3 regions of the Methylorubrum sp. B1-46 genome follow, and region 2 is predicted to be linked to each of the others. Evidence: predicted binding sites of a transcription regulator. Region 2 holds the regulator's gene; each other region holds the start of a gene.
The links. Region 2 encodes LexA, which represses DNA repair genes until DNA is damaged. Its sites were predicted from a motif close to TGTTCNNNNTGTGTTCNG; they were not measured.

Region 1 (3,269 bases), 2.3 Mb from region 2:
CTCCATCGTCGCCAAGACCTTTCGCGACGAGATCATGCGCCGGCTCGCGCTGCGCCACCCGGCCTATGCTTGGGAGCGCAACGCCGGCTACGGCACCGCTGCCCACCTCGCCGGGCTGCTGGCGCAGGGGCGCTCCCCGCATCACCGGGTGAGCTTTACGGGGCGGTTCGAGGCCGCGGGCGCCGTCTCAGGGACATGACGCGGTGCTGCCGGCTCGATCGCGGCGGGCGCCGTTGAGTCGCCTTCTCCCGCAGACGAAGCGAGGGATGCGCTCTCCGTACGCCCCCCTCAGAACAACGCGAGTTGATCCCCGGCGCGCGGCGGCACGCGGAAAAGCTCCGTCGTCTGGCGGACCGGCTCCTCCGGAAAGCCGAGGCGGCGCTTGGCGAGCGCGAAGCGGCGGCGGATCAGGTCGGCGTAGGGGCCCTGGCCGATCATGCGGGTGCCGAAGGCGGCATCGTAGGTCTTGCCGCCGCGGGCCGCGCTCAGCAGGGAAAACACGTGCGCCTTGCGCCCCGGATAATGCTCCGTGAACCAGTCGCCGACGAGGTCGTCGAGTTCGTGCGGCAGGCGCAGCAGCACGTAGTTCGCCTCCCGCGCGCCGGCCGAACGGGCGGCTTCGAGGATGGCCTCGATTTCGTGGTCGTTGAGCGAGGGAATGACGGGGGCGGCGATCACCATCACCGGTACCCCCGCCTCGCTCAAAGCCCGGATCGCCTCCAGGCGCTTGCGGGGATGCGGCGCGCGCGGCTCCAGGCGCCGGGCCAGATCGGGATCGAGGGTGGTGACCGAGATCGCCACCTTCACGAGCCCCTGCGCCGCTATCTCGGCCAACAGGTCGCGGTCGCGCAGGATCAGGTTCGACTTGGTGACGATCCCGACCGGGTGGCGGAAGCGCGCGAGCACCTCCAGCACGGCGCGGGTGAGGCCGTGCGTGCGCTCGATCGGCTGGTAGGGATCGGTCGCGGTACCGAGCGCGATGGTCCGCGGACGATAGCCCGGCGCCGACAATTCCCGCTCCAGAAGCGCCGCGGCATCGGGCTTGGAGAACAGCCGCGTCTCGAAATCGAGGCCCGGCGACAGACCGACATAGCCGTGGTTCGGCCGGGCGAAGCAGTAGATGCAGCCGTGCTCGCAGCCGCGGTACGGGTTGATCGAGCGATCGAAGGGGATGTCCGGCGAGGCGTTGCGGGTGATGATGTGGCGGGCGCGCTCCGCCGTCACCTCGGTGCGCCGGGACCGCTCCGCTTCGTCCGGCCAGCCGTCGTCGAAGCTCTCGCGCCGGGTCGCTTCGAAGCGTCCGTCCGGGTTCGCGGTCGCCCCGCGTCCGCGGCGGGCCTCGGGCGCGATCTGGGACGTCTCGCAGCGGCGTCCACCCGGCCCGCCTCGCATTGGCTTTCGCCTGTCACCCACTCCGACGCCCATCGCATCCCCGCCGCCCTATCGACTGTCGGCTTAGGAACATATCAAGAACATTGAAAGTCCGAATGCACAAGTTTCATGCACCAGCAGACTTTCCCCCTCATTCGGGGGCGTCCACGGGATCGGCTGCGCGAGGAAGGCTTTGCGAGGGCGTAAAATCGGTTATTCGCGCGGCATGATCTCCGGCCTCATCCACGTGGCACGATCCTCCGACCCGGTCGCGATCGAGTGCCTCGCCGATACGCTGAGCGCGCTCGTCGCGGGCGTGGCGGCCGGCCTCGTGGGCGATGCGGTAATCGTCACGGCGGAGAGCTGCTCGGCCCTCGAGACGATGGCCGAAGGCAGCGGCGCCACCCTGGTGGTGCGCCCGCCCGGCGCCAATCCCTGGGGCGCGGGCGCGCGGGCGGCGCGGCGCGAGTGGCTGCTCTGCCTGGAGCCGGGCGACATCCCGGCGGAGGGCTGGATCCGCAGCCTCGACCGCTTCGTCGGCACGGCCCGTCCGGACATGGCGCTCGGCCGGATGCGCCGCGCGCACGCGGCCCTGCCGGCTCGGATCGCCGCACGGGGGGAAAGCGTCGTCGGTGCACGGGGTCCGCGACCGGGCGACGTGGTTCGGCGCGAGCGACTGCTCGCGGGCCTGCCCTTCTCGCCCCGGCTCAAGGTGCGGATGCTGTCGGCCCGCCTCGACCGCGCCTGACGAAAGCCGGTCCGGTGCCCCGACGCTTCGGGATCAGCCGACCCGGAACCACGCGGGCGCGGCGCGCATCAGCACCATCACCGCGGTGGCCGCGAGCGCTGCGCCGATGGTCGTCTCGGCCGAATGCGCGTATCCGGCCCGTTCGAGGACCGTAGCGGCGGAAGCGATCGTCAGCGCGATGCCGGCGGGAACAAGATGCGAGGCAGAGGCGTTCATACCTCTGGCTCTACACGATTTGGCTTGCGCGGGGATGATGCCGCCGCCTCGGCGTGCCGACAAAATTCCGCGAGCCCGCCCCACGCCGTGCCCCAAACGCGAAAGGCCGCCCCGTTGCCGGGACGGCCTTGTCACATCCGCGAAGGGATGGAAGCGGGACGCTTACTTGATCTTGGCTTCCTTGAACTCGACGTGCTTGCGCGCGACCGGGTCATACTTCTTCATGACCATCTTCTCGGTCTGCGTGCGGGAGTTCTTCTTCGTGACGTAGAAGTAGCCCGTATCGGCGGTCGAGACGAGGCGGATCTTGACGGTAACGGCCTTGGCCATGGCGGGGCGCTCCTAAAGCGGGTCGAGGGGCGATTCGCTGGTGGCGCGCCAGCGCGGGCGAAACGCAAAAGGCCGGGAAGCCCCGGCCGAATTCCGGCGCGGTCAATGCCCGATGGGGGCCATTTCGTCAAGCCGCAAGAACGAAACGGCGCGGTCACATGCTAAGTGGCTCCGTCTCGCACCGACATGACCGCAGTCGGGCGGCGAAACCGTACGGTTGTCGTCCTGAAGCGCTGTGCGCCCATTGACGACTGAGCCATGATCAAAAGGATGATCGCATTCGTCGAATCAGGCCAGAAATCACAACCGGTGACCGCTTCCTCCCTCGCAGGCCGGACGATCCGCGGTGCGCTTCTCGGCCTCTTCGGCCTCCTGTGCTTGGTCGGTCTCGGCATCGGTGCAATCTTGATCTACTGGGCGAGCGGCCTCGGCAGTCAGTCGATTAGACCCGACCTGGCCTTCCATGTGGCCTGCGATGACCCGGACTCTACAAACATCGACAAGCAGGCCGAAGCATTTCTGCGTCAACGCGGATTCGTAGTTCTCGATAAGGTCGAGGCGGTCCGAAAACTGGGCCAGCCGGCTCTCCTATTGCGCGACATTC
Region 2 (3,269 bases):
GCGCCGTCGCCGCCGCCCTCGTCACGGGAAAGCGTGGACTGATCGCCAACGAGACGAACGACGTCTTGCGGGCGGCGGGCATCTACCACGTCGTCTCGATCTCCGGGCTCCACATGGTGCTCGCCGCCGGCGTGGTGTTCTGGCTGGTGCGGGCCAGTCTCGCCCTGGTGCCGGTGCTGGCGCTCGCTTGGCCGATCAAGAAGATCGCGGCCGGCGCGGCGATGCTGGGCGTGACCGCCTACTGCGCCTTCTCGGGCTGGGACGTCGCCGCCGAGCGGGCGTTGATCATGACGTTGGTGATGCTCGGCGCGATCCTCGTCGATCGTCCGGCGCTTAGCATGCGCAATCTCGCGCTTGCCGCGATCCTGGCGCTGGCCCGCGAGCCGGAAGCACTGCTCGGCCCGAGCTTCCAGATGTCGTTCGGGGCGGTGGCCGGTCTGATCGCCTGCGCGCCGCTCATCGACGGGCGCGTCTTCCGGACCGACAGCCCGTCCCGCATCGCGCGGGCCGCGTCGTGGGTCGCGACGGCGGTGGTGGGCACGCTGGCAACGACTTTGGTGGCACAGATCGCCACCGCGCCGTTCGCGACCTACCACTTCCAGACCGTGCAGCCCTTCGGCCTGGTCGGCAATGCGCTGACCCTGCCGCTCGTCTCGCTCGCGGTGATGCCCGCGGCGGTGCTCGGGATGCTGGCCTATCCCTTCGCCCTCGATCGCCCTGTCTGGTGGCTGATGGGGCTTGCGGTGCGGGGCATGCTCGAAATCTCGGCCTGGATCGCCGGGTTTGGACAGGCCAACATGGTGTTGCCCGCCTTCGGGACCGGCGCCCTGGTGCTGCTCGCCGCTGCCCTCCTCCTCGCGACCCTGCCGGTGTCGCGGCTGCGGCTGCTTGCCCTCGTGCCGGCGGGACTCGGTGTTGCGCTCGCCGCGAGTCCGATCCGCTACGACATCTATATCGACCGCGACGGAGCCGGCGCCGCAATCCGCGGCCAGGACGGGCACCTCGTCGTCCTCGGGCGTCCGCCCGGCTTCGTGCTGGAACAATGGCTGAAGGCCGATGGCGACGGGCGCCGCCCGGATGCGGTCACCGGAGCCACCGGGCCGCGCTGTGACCGTCTCGGCTGTATCCTCGCGGCCATCGACGGAAGCACCGTCGCCCTCGTCACCGACAAGCGCGCCTTTGCCGAGGATTGCGCGCGGGCCGTCATTCTGATCACCCGCCTGCGCGCGCCATCGGGTTGTGCCGCATCGTTGATCGTGGACCGCAGCTTCCTCTCGGCGCGAGGTGCCACCGCGATCCGCCTCGGGGCGGCCGAGCCGGAGGTCGTCACCGCGCGCGGAACCGGCCCGCCGAAGCCTTGGCAGCCCAAACCCGCCAGCGTGGCGACGCCAGCGGCTCCGTCGCCGTCACAAACATTCGGTGACCCCGGTGCGGCGGATCCGTCGGACCCGCCGCCTGGCGAAACGCCTCAGTAGCGGCGTACGAGGCTGACGAGCTTGCCCTGGATGCGCACCCGGTCGGGCCCGAGCACGCGGGTCTCGTAGGACGGGTTGGCGGCCTCGAGCGCGATCGAGGAGCCGCGGCGGCGCAGGCGCTTGAGGGTCGCCTCCTCGTCGTCGATCAGCGCCACGATGATGTCGCCGTTATTGGCGGTATCCTGCTTGTGGATCACCACGAGATCACCGTCGAGGATGCCGGCCTCGATCATCGAATCACCGCGCACTTCCAGCGCGTAGTGTTCGCCGCCCGAGAGGAAATCGGGGGACATCGAGATCGAGTGGCTCTGGCTCTCGATCGCCGAGATCGGCGTGCCGGCGGCGATCCGGCCCATCACCGGGACCATCACCGACTGCCCGTTGCCGTCATGGGCCTGCAGCATCGGCGGCTTCGGCGCGGGCGGCTTGCCCGACAGGCCGCCCTCGACCACGCTTGGAGTGAAGCGGCGCGGCTCCGGGGCCGTTGCCGGCTTGGCCGCCGGCATGTCGGGCATGCGCAGGATCTCGATGGCTCGGGCCCGGTTCGGCAGGCGGCGCAGGAAGCCGCGCTCCTCCAGCGCCATGATCAGGCGGTGGATGCCGGACTTTGATTTGAGATCGAGCGCGTCCTTCATCTCGTCGAAGGACGGCGGCACGCCGCTCTCCTGCATCCTCTGCTGGATGAACTGAAGCAGTTCGAGTTGCTTGCGGGTCAGCATGCGGCACCTGCTGTCGACGGCGGCCGGGGACGCCGCAGAATCATTGAAAACAAAGCGCGAACAGCCTAGACGTTCCTCTCCTGTTCCGCAAGACGAGCGCAGACACGCGAAGGGCGGCGGCACCTTTGCGCCGCCGCCCCTTTTTGCCCCATGAGGGATTCGGATCAGGCTGGGATGACGTCCACAATCTCGTAGGTATCAGGATCGATGATGACGATGTCATCCCCGACCAGGATGAACTGGAGGCCGCGATAGGCCGGCACCAGCGAGAGGATCGCCGGCGGCAGCGGGTGCAGCGAAACCGAGCGCGGGATGGCCGTGCCGACGCGAACCGCGAAGTTCACATTCGTGACCGCCCGGACATTGGAGCGGGTGATCGATTGGCGGAATTCGGTGCGCTGGGTCGAACTCAGGCTTTTGGAGGCGCCGCGGGCTTCCGAGGCAGCCCCGCGGCCGGCTCGCTCGCCGGCCCCCCGCTCGCCAGCCGCGTCGCGGCCGGTGTCACGGTTGCCGCGCTCTCCGGCCGCATCACGGCTCCCCCGGCCGTCGCGCTCGCTGCCGCCATCGCGGCCCGTCTCGTGATTGCTGCGCTCGCCTGATTCTCCCGCGCGGGCCGGGCCGCCGTCTCGGCCGCCGCGCGTGCCGGCCTCTCCCGGCTCGCTGCCGCGTACCGGAGTGCCTGCCGCGCCACCGGTCTCGCCTCCGCGGGTACCGCCGACTTCGCCGCCGCTGCGGGCGCCTCCGGCACCACCCGCCTCACCGGCACCGCCGCGGGGGCCGCTCGCCGCTCCGCCGCCCGCGCCGCCCACACCGCTTCCAGCACCACCGGCGCCTCCGCCTGCGCCGCCGGCTCCCATTCCGGCACCACCGCCCGCGCCACTGCCACCGCCCGCGCCTCCTCCGGCACCACCGGCGCCTCCGCCCTGGGCCAGGGCGGTCGCCGCGCCGAGTACGAGGATCGCGGCCGTCGCTGTACTGCGAAAGAACTTGGTCATGTTCCGTCCCTGTCTTCTGCCGGCCGCCGACGTGGCGCCGAAGCCCGGTCCGCAACGGCGATGTCACGAAAAGCGTTCCC
Region 3 (3,269 bases), 120 kb from region 2:
CGGCGTGTCGGCGAGCGCGAGCCGCGACGTGATACCCGTCCGCTCCAAGCGTGCGGAGAGATCGGCGAGGAGGGGCGCCTCACCCCCGAACAGATGCGCGGCGCCGGTGACGTCGATCAGGAGACCGTTGGGCGGATCGAGGGCGACGATCGGCGCGTAGCGCTGGCACCACAGGCCGAGCCGTGCCAGCGCCGCCGCATCCGCCTCGGGCGCGGCCGGAACGAGGTGCAGGCCCGGTATCATCGCCTGAGCCTGGGCGGCGCTCATGCCGGGCGACAGGCCGAGGCGGCGGGCGGCGGCGTCCAGGCCGGCCAGCACGCGCCGGGCGCCGTCCTGTGCCACGGTGACGAGCGGCTCATCGGGCGGCGCGGCGTGGGACCCGCTCCGGCGCAGCCGGTCGGTCGGCCAGGCTGGCAGGTACAGCGAGACGACCCTGCGCATCGCAGGCCTCCACGATCCAAGCTCCCGGCGCCCCGCCGCGGCTGCGCTGCAATTCGAGCCGCCAGCGCGGGCGGCCCATTCGACGCCCGATTTCGTCCGACGGGGCGGGCGCCACCCGCCAGCGGCTTCGCGCGGCGGAAGGCTCCGGCTCGGCCGCCTCGCCCGCGCAGAGGCGATGCACGACGAGCGCGGTGACGCCCGATCCCTCCGCTGCGAGTTGGAGCCGGCGGGAGGGCGTGAGCGCCATGCGGGTGAGTTCGCCGACGACGCCGGCGAGCCCGCGGTGGCGCAGGCCTTCTTCCATGGCCGGCAGCACCTCGGCATCGCGCCACGTCTCGCAATAGACGACCCGGTCGGGATGGAGGCCGACGCGAGCCAGCGCCGGAGCGAACAGGTCGCGGCTGTGCAGACACCACAGCACCGGCCCATCGAGCCGGGCCAGGATGCCGCCGGCGAACAGCACGGCGGTGGCGGCGTAGCGCCCGCGCGGCCCGCCCTCGTGGATCTGGTGGAGCGCGCCGAGCGCCAGCCCGCCGCCAGGCAGGGCCGCGTCGAGCCCCGCGACACCGAAGGGCAGGGTGGGGACGATTTCGGGCTCGGCGCCGTGCCCCGTGCCAAGCCCGACAGAATCCGTCAGCCGGCGAAGCTCGGCCAGGGTCGGCGTGGCGGGGGAGCGGGGAGGGGGCATGGGTTACGGGTTCGAGGGTTGTCTACGGCACTTCTCAGAACAAACAGTGAACACACCTGAGCCGTAACCCGTCAACAGCTCGTTCGTTGCCATCCCTGTTGAAAATGCGGATTTTATTCCGGCCATCGACTTGACCGCTAGGCCAGCGAGGTTTTCGCCCTGAAGCCCTGCACGCAACGCGGGTGCGACGGCTTACCCCACCTCAAATCAGCATGCGTCACCGCAGCGGATGCAACAAAACTGTCTGCTGTTGCCGATGAATGACAGACGTTCGCCCCGGCCGTTCTATCGTAATGTCTGCCGGGAACTTTGCCGGAGGATGTCGCGTGGGACGCGCAATCTGCGTTTCTCCCGCGAGCTCTCAAGATAAGCCAGGGTCATGAGTGACTGGTCATGAGTGACGCACGACCCACAGACCGCCGGCCCGTCATCCTCGTCGTCGAGGACGAGCCCGACGAGCGCTACCTCGCGGCCGAACTGCTGGAGGAGAAGGGTTTCGAGGTGATCGAGGCCGAGACGGCCGAGCGCGCCCTCGACATCCTGCGCCAGCGGGGCGACGGGATCGACGTGGTGTTCTCCGACGTGCGCACACCGGGCACCATCGGCGGCTTCGAGCTGGCGCGGATCATCGGCGTGACCTGGCCCCGCATCCGCCTGCTGCTGACCTCGGGCGATGCGGGCGACCAGCCGAGCGACCTGCGCGTCACCGCGACCTTCATGCCGAAGCCCTGGCGGGCGCCGGAGATCCTGACATGGCTGGAGGAGGCCGCCGGCCTCAGGGAGCCGCCGGAGGGCTGACGCCACGAGGATAGACCACGCAGGGCTGCCGCGGCGCTTGTGTGAACCGTACAGGGCTAGTCTGGGTCGAACCTGCTCGGCCGGTGCAGCGACAGGCGCCGAAACCATCCATCCTCGGTCATGAACTCGCCGGCAAGCCCGTCCGACAGGTCGGTCAGGACGTAGGACCTCGACCCTGCCACGAGCGCGAGGTCGCAGCCATGGTTCAAGCCGGCGTCCTGCACCTCGTACATCAGTTCGACGATGAACCGATCGATGTAGTGCTTCGCCACATCGACCGCATCGTCCCGGTCGAATGTTCCCCTCGCGATCGCCGCGGCGACGATGTTCGCGATGGAATCACCTCCGTCCGTCGCAGCGATCCCGGACGCCGCGTCGAAGACGCGATCCCGGGATGCGACGACCATCCGGCCGAAGGCCAAGAGCGGATCGTTCTCTTCCGACATCGAAGGCTTCTCTCGACATCCGCTCGACACCGACCGGGATGCCTCCCGCCCGCGGACGTGAGACGCTCCCGGCCCCGTCTCGCGCTCAGGCCGCGGCGACGGTCGCCTTCACGATCCGGTCGGGGTCGTTCACGGGCTCGCCGCGCTTGATCGTGTCGACGACTTCCATGCCCTCGATCACCTTGCCCCACACCGTGTACTGGCGGTCGAGGAAGCGGGCGTCGGAAAAGCAGATGAAGAACTGCGAGTTCGCCGAGTGCGGGAAGTTCGTGCGCGCCATCGAGCAGGTGCCGCGCACATGCGGCTCGGCGTTGAACTCGGCGTTCAGGTCGGGCAGCTCGGAGCCGCCGGAGCCGGTGCCGGTCGGATCGCCGGTCTGGGCCATGAAGCCGTCGATGACGCGGTGGAACGGCACGCCGTCGTAGAAGCCCTGAGACGCCAGGGTCTTGATCCGCTCGACGTGGTTGGGGGCGAGGTCGGGGCGCAGCGCGATGACGACGCGGCCCTTGGTGGTCTCCAGGACGATGGTCTCGTTGGTCTCTGCCATGGCTTAAATTCCCTGTCCTTTGGGTCCGTCGTAGATGAAGCGCAGCGCCAGAGGGCGCCCCGCGATGGCTCCGCCGAGAGCCGGGGTGAGCCGGACCGGCGTGCAGCGGGCGATCGCGTCGAGCGTCGCCCGTATCAGGATGTCCCGGGTCCGCGTGTCGCCCGGCGCCTTGGCGAAGGTGATCTGCGGCGTGCCGATCACCGAACCGTCCCGGCGCAGCGAGAGACGCGCCGTGATCTCCGCCCGCTCGAACCGGCTCAGGCCTTCCGGCACCCGCCAGCAGGCAGCGAGCGCCGGATAGAGCGCTCGCAGGGTGTCGGCCGGGGCCGCCCCCGGCCCTGCCGCGGGC

Region 1: LPC10_RS09410 (PA0069 family radical SAM protein) is a predicted target of LexA. The motif match lies at 1,458-1,475, and genes of this name have one in related genera.
Region 3: LPC10_RS23280 (ImuA family protein) is a predicted target of LexA. The motif match lies at 1,165-1,182, and genes of this name have one in related genera.

The regions. Positions count from the first base shown of each region.
Region 1 covers NZ_CP088247.1:2,010,032-2,013,300, reverse strand. Annotated here, with positions in the region: gene LPC10_RS09415 (ribonuclease HII) at 1-199, shown strand, start outside; gene LPC10_RS09410 (PA0069 family radical SAM protein) at 289-1,425, opposite strand; gene LPC10_RS09405 (hypothetical protein) at 1,598-2,119, shown strand; gene LPC10_RS09400 (hypothetical protein) at 2,153-2,335, opposite strand; gene rpmG (50S ribosomal protein L33) at 2,498-2,665, opposite strand; gene LPC10_RS09390 (hypothetical protein) at 2,936-3,269, shown strand, end outside.
Region 2 covers NZ_CP088247.1:5,132,672-5,135,940, forward strand. Annotated here, with positions in the region: gene LPC10_RS23780 (ComEC/Rec2 family competence protein) at 1-1,475, shown strand, start outside; gene lexA (transcriptional repressor LexA) at 1,469-2,194, opposite strand; gene LPC10_RS23790 (DUF1236 domain-containing protein) at 2,359-3,189, opposite strand.
Region 3 covers NZ_CP088247.1:5,017,326-5,020,594, reverse strand. Annotated here, with positions in the region: gene LPC10_RS23285 (DNA polymerase Y family protein) at 1-441, opposite strand, end outside; gene LPC10_RS23280 (ImuA family protein) at 356-1,129, opposite strand; gene LPC10_RS23275 (response regulator) at 1,523-1,927, shown strand; gene LPC10_RS23270 (hypothetical protein) at 1,984-2,349, opposite strand; gene LPC10_RS23265 (peptidylprolyl isomerase) at 2,459-2,920, opposite strand; gene LPC10_RS23260 (hypothetical protein) at 2,924-3,269, opposite strand, start outside.